One region of the Streptomyces sp. NPDC029836 genome, then DNA from elsewhere that is predicted to be linked to it. Evidence: riboswitches for the same ligand, from Rfam matches in the RefSeq annotation. Region 1 holds a riboswitch; the other holds the start of a gene.

Region 1 (4,402 bases):
GGCCAGCAGGCCGGCGAGCTCGCCCTGCGAGCCGGCGTTCGGCTGGATGGAGACCTTGTCGTAGCCGGTCACCTCGCAGAGACGTTCCTCCAGCTCGGTGATGAGCGTGAGGTACCCCTCCGCCTGCTCGACGGGGGCGAACGGGTGCAGCTGGCCGAACTCGGGCCAGGTCACCGGCTCCATCTCGGTCGTCGCGTTGAGCTTCATCGTGCAGGAGCCCAGCGGGATCATGCCGCGGTCCAGCGCGTAGTCCTTGTCCGACAGCTTGCGCAGGTAGCGCAGCATCGCGGTCTCGGAGCGGTGCTGGTGGAACACCGGGTGGGTGAGGACCTCGTCCGAGCGCAGCAGGGCCTCGGGGAGGGTCTCGGCCGTGGTCGCGTCCAGGGCCTCCAGGTCGGCACTGACCCCGAAGGCGCCCCAGACGGCCTCGAGGTCGGCGCGCAGGGTGGTCTCGTCGCAGGCGACGGAGACCAGGTCGGAGTCGACCTGGAACAGGTTGACACCGGCGGCGCGGGCGGCGGCGACGACCTCGGCGGCCTTGCCGGGAACCCGGGCGGTGAGCGTGTCGAAGTACGAGCCGTGCACGATCTCGACCCCGCCGGCCGTCAGGCCCGCGGCGAGCAGGGCGGCGTAGCGGTGGGTGCGGCGGGCGATCGTCCGCAGCCCGTCCGGACCGTGGTAGACGGCGTACATGCCGGCCATGACGGCGAGCAGCACCTGTGCGGTACAGATGTTGCTGGTGGCCTTCTCGCGGCGGATGTGCTGCTCACGGGTCTGCAGCGCCAGCCGGTACGCCCTGTTGCCGTCCGCGTCGACGGAGACTCCGACGAGCCGGCCCGGCAGGGAGCGGGCGTGCTTGGCCTGGACGGCCATGTAGCCGGCGTGGGGTCCGCCGAAGCCCATGGGGACGCCGAAGCGCTGGGTGGTGCCGACGGCGATGTCCGCGCCCAGCTCGCCCGGCGAGGTCAGCAGGGTCAGGGCGAGCAGGTCGGCGGAGACGGTGACGATGGCACCGAGCTCGTGCGCCTGGTCGATGACCGGCTTGATCTCCCGGACGGCGCCGGAGGCACCGGGGTACTGGAGCAGCACGCCGAAGACGCCGCGCTCGGCGATCTCGGCGGGGATGCCGTCCGACAGGTCGGCGACGACGACCTCGACGCCCGTGGGCTCGGCGCGGGTCTCGATCACCGCGATGGTCTGCGGCAGCGCGTCGGCGTCGATCAGGAAGACGCCGCCCTTGACCTTGCCGACCCGGCGGGCCAGGGACATCGCCTCGGCGGCGGCGGTGCCCTCGTCGAGGAGGGAGGCGCCGGAGGTCGGCAGACCGGTCAGGTCGGCGACGACGGTCTGGAAGTTCAGCAGGGCTTCCAGCCGGCCCTGCGAGATCTCCGGCTGGTAGGGCGTGTACGCCGTGTACCAGGCCGGGTTCTCCATGACGTTGCGCAGGATGACCGGCGGGGTGAAGGTGCCGTAGTAGCCGAGGCCGATCATCGGGGACAGGACCTGGTTGCGGTCGGCGAGCGAGCGGAGCTCGGCGAGCACCTCCGCCTCGGTCCGCGCCTCGGGCAGGTTCAGCGCGTCGGCGGTCTTGATCACATCCGGTACCGCGGCGGCGGTGAGCTCGTCCAGGGAGCCGTAGCCCACCTGGGCGAGCATCTTCGCCTGCGCCTCGGCGTCCGGGCCGATGTGGCGCTGCTCGAAGGGGATGCCTCGCTCCAGCTGGGAGAGCGGAATGCGGTTGGCGGTCATGACGGAGGCCTCCTGGTCGTACGACCTGCGAGGGGCACCACGGCGCGGGCACCCGGACGGCCTCCCCCTCTGTCATCTCAACCTGAGAGCTTCACCGGGCCGCGCGGGGATCGCCCACGGGGTCCGGCTTTCACCGTCGGTGAGGAGAGGAGCCGGCACTGCGTCCCGGATCCGCCCCTGCTTTCCAGAGTGGCCTCTTCACGTGCGGTACGTATGCCTGAGAGATTCCGGGGAGGATTTGCTCCTTCGGCGCCTCCGTCGAACTCACTCGGAGGACTCTCCCGCACAGGGTCAACAGCCGTCACCCAGCCTACCAGCGAGGATCTGGACCCTCCCTCGAGTGGCCTCGTCTGCGGATATGCACTTTTGTAGTGATTACGGATGGAGTTGCGACCCTGTGGAGGGACCGTGCAGACCGACATCGATCCGCGCAGCCTGATCGGCCGCAAGGCGTTCGACCGGAACGGCGCCAAGATCGGCACCGTGGACGAGGTCTACCTCGACGACGCCACGGGCGTTCCGGAGTGGGCCGCCGTACGGACCGGCCTCTTCGGCCGGGACGCCTTCGTCCCCCTGGAACCCAGCGAGGTGGTGGACGACACCCTGCGCGTGCCGTTCGAACGCTCCCTCATCAAGGACGCCCCCGATTTCGGGGTGGGCCGCCACCTCTCCCCCGAGCAGGAGCTCCAGCTCTACCACCACTACGGCCTCGACGTGATCCTCCCCTCGGAGTTCCAGCACGCCGCGCCCCCACCCACCAGGAAGCGCCGCCGCGACGCGGGCCGGCCGGCGGGCGGGGGTTAGGACGGACGCGGCCCAAAGGTTGTGCAACACCCTTCAGCCCGGACCCACCAGGGCCGGCGGATCGGACGGCTCCAGTTCGGGGTCGTCCACCCGGAAGGTCCGGGCCCGACCGGGCGGGGACCCGGGCCCCTCGAACCGTACGGTCACCCGACCGACCCCACTGCCCTGGACCCAGCCGGGCCCGTACACCGCGTGCCGTACGTCGCTCCCGGCCGCCCAGTGCCGCACGGGACTCCCCTCCGGGCTCCCGACCGGGGCCACGGCCGCTCCGCCGCCCTCCGGGCCCCCTACGGCCGCTCCTGCCCCGGCGGTCCCGGACGCCGCGTCCGCCCCGTCCGGCACGACGGCCCCGCTCCCGCGCACGACGCCCGGATCCGTGTCCGCCTCGGCGGCGCGCACCTGGGCGAAGAGGTCCTCCTGCGTGTAGTCCGCGAGGCCGGCCACCCCGACCCCGAGGAGCCGTACGCCGCCGGTGGTGTCCACGCCCTCCAGCAGCCGCGCCGCCGCCTCCCGCACCACGGCGGGGTCGTCCGTCGGGCCGCGCAGGGTCTCGGAGCGGGTCAGCGTCGAGAAGTCGTAGCGCCGCACCTTGAGGACGATGGTCCGACCCGAGTGCCCGGAGGCGCGCAGCCGGCCCACGCACCGGTCGGCGAGCCGCCGCACCTCGTTGCGGATCCGTACCCGGTCGTGCAGGTCCACGTCGAAGGTGTCCTCGACCGACACGGACTTCGCGTCCCGCTCCGCGACCACGGGCCGGTCGTCCAGCCCCAGCGCCATCCGGTACAGCCCCGCCCCGTGCGCCTTGCCGACCATCCGGACCAGTTCGTCCTCCCCGGCTTCGGCGAGCTCCCCGACGGTGGTGATCCCGGCCCGGCGCAGGTGCTCCCCGGTGGCCGGCCCCACCCCGGGCAGGGTCCGCACCGACATCGGCGCGAGCAGGTCCCGTTCGGTGCCGGGTTCGATGAGCAGCAGCCCGTCCGGCTTGGCCTCCTCGGAGGCCACCTTGGCGAGCATCTTCGATCCGGCCAGCCCCACCGAGCCGCTGAGCCCCGTGGCGGCCGTGATGTCGGCCCGCAGCCGCTCCCCCACCGCCCGGGCCCCGGCGGCGTCGAAGGCGACCCCGCCCGCCTCCAGGTCCACGAAGGCCTCGTCCAGGCTGAGCGGCTCGACCAGCGGGGACAGCTCCCGCAGCAGGCCCATGACCAGCTCGCTGACCTCGCGGTAGAGACTGAACCGGGGGATCAGGCAGGCCCCGTTCGGGCAGAGCCTGCGGGCCTGGGCCATCGGCATCGCCGAGTGGACGCCGAACCGCCGGGCTTCGTAGGAGGCGGTGGCCACCACACCGCGCGGTCCGAGACCCCCCACGATCACGGCCTTCCCGCGCAGGCTGGGCTTCGACGCCTGCTCCACCGAGGCGTAGAAGGCGTCCATGTCCAGGTGCAGGATGGTCGGGGCGGATCTCACAGCCCGATGCTCCCCTACGGCACTGACACGGCCACTGACATCACCGCGGCGGACGCGACGACGCAGGCACCTCCCCGGCCCTCCACGAGGGTCGAGCCCCCGGAAGAACCGGATCAGCCGGGCCGCATCGCCCGGCTTCGATCAGGCGGCCGCGATCAGACGGCCCGGTTCCGGCGCGCGGCCAGCTCGTCGGCCGGATTCTGGCCGACCAAGGTCTCGCCGGTGTCCACGCGTTCCCCGTGCAGCTGCGACAGGGCGTTCTCCACGTCCCGCCAGACCACGCCCACCGCGATGCCGAAGATGCCCTGCCCGCCCTGGAGCAGGCTCACCACCTGGTCCGGCGAGGTGCACTCGTACACGGTCGCGCCGTCGCTCATCAGCGTCA
Region 2 (4,402 bases), on a different contig from region 1:
CTGGGCGTGCGGGTTGACCCACAGGCCCCAGCGGTCCGGGTAGAGGGCGCGGGCGACGTCCCGGCCGGTGACCACCTCGTAGCCGCGGTTCCAGCCGCTGGCGGCCAGTTCCTGCGGCGAGGTCACGCAGGGCGCGTAGCCGAGCCCGTCGACCTCCATGCCGCCGTACTGGGCGTCCGGCGAACCCGGCTGTCCCTGCCACAGCAGCATCCACAGCCGGCCCTCCGCGAGGCCGTGCAGCAATGACTCGTAGTTCTCATAGCGCCCGGGAGTCACCTGGCGCAGCATGTGCTCGACCTGCCCGGCCGCGGCCGTGCCTGACGCACTCACCCGGTACCCCTCTTCGTCCGCCCGTCGTCCACCCGTACCGCCCAGCTTAAGCGGCGCTACGGAAGGTAGAAGGGGCGTACGCGCTCACGAATCCACTCCGTGACCGGGTCCTCGGCGGCGTCGAGCAGGATCAACTGCACGGTCCAGGGCACCGGTACGCGTGCCAGGGCCCGCCCGAGGGCCTCCAGCGGGGCGCCGCGGAACTCGGGGTCCCATCCCACCAGCCGGACACCGACGTACAGCTCGGGGGCCCCGCCCTCCACGCTGGCCAGGCAGCGGTGGGCGGCGGCGACCACGCCGGTGCCGCGGAACTCCTCGGCGGCGACGGCCAGGAAGTCGACCGGGTCCTCCTGCCAGTCGGGCTCGAAGAGCCGTACCCGGCCCCCGGTGGCCGGACCGTCGAGCGGCCCCCGGCCCGCCCGGCACAGTTCGGCGACGGCGGCCGGCGGCAGCGGCACCCCGACGGCCCCCTCCGGGTTCACGGCGATGCCGAGCTGCGGGGGCAGGCCGCGGGCGAACTCCACGGCGGGGGCGATCACGAAGTCCATGCCGGGTCCCGCGCAGTACCGGAACTGGGCCTCCGAGCTGTAGACGGGGACGTACGCCTCCCCGCCGATCAGCATCGTGGGAAGGCTGAGGCTGCCCTGGTCCGGGCCGCCGCCCTCGGGCAGCGGCACCCAGAGCGGACTGCGCCCGAGCACCTCGACGATCCGCTCCCCGGCGTCCGTCCGCCCGAGCGCCGCCCCGAGCACCTGCTCCAACTCGTTCGCCGGCCAGCCGCTGCCCTGCATGTACCCCTGCCCTCCGTGTGGCGCCGATGTGCTGCCGAGGCTATCGGCTGCGGGCGGGCCGGTCGGAGTCAGCCGTGGAAGGCGATGGAGGTCACGGCGGCGGCCGAGCGGCGGTCGAGCAGCGTCGCCGAGGCGCAGCCCGCGGGCGGCCGGCCGGCCTCGGCCTCGCGGAGCAGCCGGCGGACGGCGCCGCGGTGGCAGGCGAAGGCGTACGCGGACACCCGGCGCCCCCGCGCCGCCTGGCCGGACAGCGCCTCCTCGGCGGTGGTGTCGAGCAGCAGCAGGTGCAGCGAACGGTCGCGGCGGCGGGCGACGGTCGCGAGCAGAGCGCGCACCCAGCTCTGGGTGCCGCAGTCGTGGACCACTACGGATTCACCGGAGCTGAGCTTGCGCCACAGGCCCCAGTAGTGGGCGACGCGGACGAGGGGCCGGTACGCGGCGTAGGGCAGCGCGGCCGGCATCCGGCGTTCCCAGCGTTCGCGGGCGTCCTGGGAGTCGATGCCGCCGCCGTCGGTGGCGCGCTTGATCAGGGTGCTCTTGCCGCCGCCGGGCAGGCCGGACACCACGACGATGTCCCCCGTCGCGAAGCCGAGCCGGTGCGGGCCGCACGCGGCGGATCCCCGCAGGTCACGGACCGGGCCGAGGCCCTGCGCGAGGGCGCGCGGCGCCGCTCCCGCGGCCCGCTGGGCCGGGACCGCGTCGATCCCGGTTCCTCCGTCGACGGGTCCCGTTGTGGTGACCACTCCGAACCTCCGCACAGCGTCTCCCCCCGAAACGGGGCCGCACGAGCCCCATGCCCACTGAGTGTAAAGAGACGGTAATCCGGCGCCCCCGGTTCCGCTCTCGGCTTTCCCACGGGCCCCGCCGCCCGGTCCCGGACGTCCCGTGCAATGATGTGCGCCATCTGGACACCAACTGCATACCGGCCGCTTGAATCCGCGCGGGAGAGTCCCGGCAGGGCCGCAAGGCCGTGCCCGGGCGCCGAAGGAGCAAGTACCTCCCTTGAATCTCTCAGGCCCCGTACCGCGTGGATGAGGCAGATCTGAAAAGCGAGCCGCGCCACGACCGTCCCGACGGTCGTCGGAGCGTGCTCCACCCAAGGTGCAAACCGTGGAGTTGACCCGTACGCGCGGGAACTCCCGGCGAACCTCTCAGGTTCCGATGACAGATGGGGAGGATCGTCCTCGTCATGTCATGCCCTGGGACCCGGGAGCCACACCCATGAGCACTGCCCCCCGCCTGACCGCGCTCGACGCGCTGCACCGCTCGCTCGGTGCGACCATGACCGATTTCGCGGGCTGGGACATGCCGCTGCGGTACGCCAGTGAGCGCGACGAGCACAACGCCGTGCGCACCCGCGCCGGCCTGTTCGACCTGTCGCACATGGGCGAGATCACCCTGACCGGCCCCGAGGCCGTCAAGGCGCTGGACTACGCGCTGGTCGGCAACATCTCGACCGTCGGTGTCGGCCGCGCCCGCTACACGCACATCTGTCAGGAGGACGGCGGCATCGTCGACGACCTGATCGTGTACCGCCTCGGCGAGACCGAGTACATGGTCGTCGCCAACGCCTCCAACGCCCAGGTCGTGCTGGACGCGATCACCGAGCGCGCCGCCGGCTTCGACACCGAGGTCCGCGACGACCGTGACGCGTACGCGCTGATCGCCGTCCAGGGTCCGGAGTCCCCCGGCATCCTGAAGTCCCTCACGGACGCCGACCTGGACGGGCTGAAGTACTACGCGGGCCTGCCGGGCACCGTCGCGGGCGTGCCCGCGCTGATCGCGCGTACGGGCTACACGGGCGAGGACGGCTTCGAGCTGTTCGTCTCCCCCGAGCACGCGGTGGCGCTGTGGCAGGCGCTGACCGAGGCGGGCGCGGGCGTCGGCCTGGTCCCGGCCGGCCTGTCCTGCCGCGACACCCTGCGCCTGGAAGCGGGCATGCCGCTGTACGGGCACGAGCTGACCACCTCCCTCACCCCGTTCGACGCGGGTCTGGGCCGGGTCGTGAAGTTCGAGAAGGAGGGTGACTTCGTCGGCCGCGCCGCGCTGGAGGCCGCCGCCGAGAAGGCCGCCACGAAGGCGCCGCGCAAGCTGGTCGGCCTGATCGCCGAGGGCCGCCGCGTCCCGCGCGCCGGCTTCCCCGTCGTCGCCGACGGGCAGGTCATCGGCGAGGTCACCTCGGGCGCCCCGTCCCCGACGCTGGGCAAGCCGATCGCGATGGCGTACGTCGACGCGGAGCACGCCGCACCCGGCACGTCCGGCGTCGGCGTCGACATTCGCGGTACGCATGAGCCGTACGAGGTCGTGGCCCTGCCGTTCTACAAGCGGCAGAAGTAGTTCCGCACACGGCAACGCGGCACGGACGGCCGTACGGGCACCCGTACGGGGTCGTCCCGTGGCGTCCCAGCATCCAAGACCGCTGTTCGTATCCACTCCCCCGCATCCAGGAGAATCAGGTCATGAGCAACCCCCAGCAGCTGCGTTACACCAAGGAGCACGAGTGGCTGTCGGACGCCGTGGACGGCGTCGCGACGGTCGGCATCACGGAGTTCGCGGCCAACGCGCTCGGTGACGTCGTCTACGCCCAGCTCCCCGAGGTCGGCGACACCGTCACCGAGGGCGAGACCTGCGGCGAGCTGGAGTCGACCAAGTCGGTCAGCGACCTGTACTCCCCCGTCTCCGGCGAGGTCGTCGAGGCCAACCAGGACGTCGTGGACGACCCGGCCCTCGTGAACACGGCCCCGTTCGAGGGTGGCTGGCTGTTCAAGGTGCGCCTCTCGGACGAGCCCAAGGACGTGCTCTCGGCCGAGGAGTACGCCGCGCTCACCCACTCCGACAACTGACACCAGGGGATTTCGATGTCCGTACTGAACACGCCCCTCCACGAGCTCGACCCCGACGTCGCCGCCGCCGTCGACGCCGAGCTCGTACGCCAGCAGTCCACCCTGGAAATGATCGCGTCGGAGAACTTCGCTCCCGTCGCCGTCATGGAGGCCCAGGGCTCGGTCCTGACCAACAAGTACGCCGAGGGCTACCCCGGCCGCCGCTACTACGGCGGTTGCGAGCACGTCGACGTCGTCGAGCAGATCGCGATCGACCGGATCAAGGCGCTCTTCGGCGCCGAGGCCGCGAACGTGCAGCCGCACTCCGGTGCGCAGGCGAACGCCGCCGCGATGTTCGCGCTGCTGAAGCCGGGCGACACGATCATGGGTCTGAACCTGGCCCACGGCGGTCACCTGACCCACGGCATGAAGATCAACTTCTCCGGCAAGCTCTACAAC

Evidence for each region. Region 1 has a riboswitch for glycine ahead of gcvP (aminomethyl-transferring glycine dehydrogenase). Riboswitches for the same ligand answer to the same signal wherever they lie in the genome.
Region 2: linked by a shared signal. The riboswitch ahead of gcvT (glycine cleavage system aminomethyltransferase GcvT) and the one ahead of gcvP (aminomethyl-transferring glycine dehydrogenase) in region 1 are both predicted to bind glycine.

Annotation. Positions count from the first base shown of each region.
Region 1 is NZ_JBVHZI010000003.1:8,565-12,966, reverse strand. It holds gene gcvP (aminomethyl-transferring glycine dehydrogenase) at 1-1,749, opposite strand, end outside; glycine riboswitch at 1,809-1,943, opposite strand; glycine riboswitch at 1,945-2,043, opposite strand; gene ACZ4XJ_RS10960 (PRC-barrel domain-containing protein) at 2,158-2,553, shown strand; gene ACZ4XJ_RS10955 (DNA polymerase IV) at 2,587-4,017, opposite strand; gene ACZ4XJ_RS10950 (MerR family transcriptional regulator) at 4,173-4,402, opposite strand, start outside.
Region 2 is NZ_JBVHZI010000006.1:291,748-296,149, forward strand. It holds gene ACZ4XJ_RS20020 (enhanced serine sensitivity protein SseB C-terminal domain-containing protein) at 1-330, opposite strand, end outside; gene ACZ4XJ_RS20025 (enhanced serine sensitivity protein SseB) at 387-1,121, opposite strand; gene ACZ4XJ_RS20030 (AAA family ATPase) at 1,190-1,864, opposite strand; glycine riboswitch at 2,053-2,157, shown strand; gene gcvT (glycine cleavage system aminomethyltransferase GcvT) at 2,343-3,458, shown strand; gene gcvH (glycine cleavage system protein GcvH) at 3,581-3,964, shown strand; gene glyA (serine hydroxymethyltransferase) at 3,980-4,402, shown strand, end outside.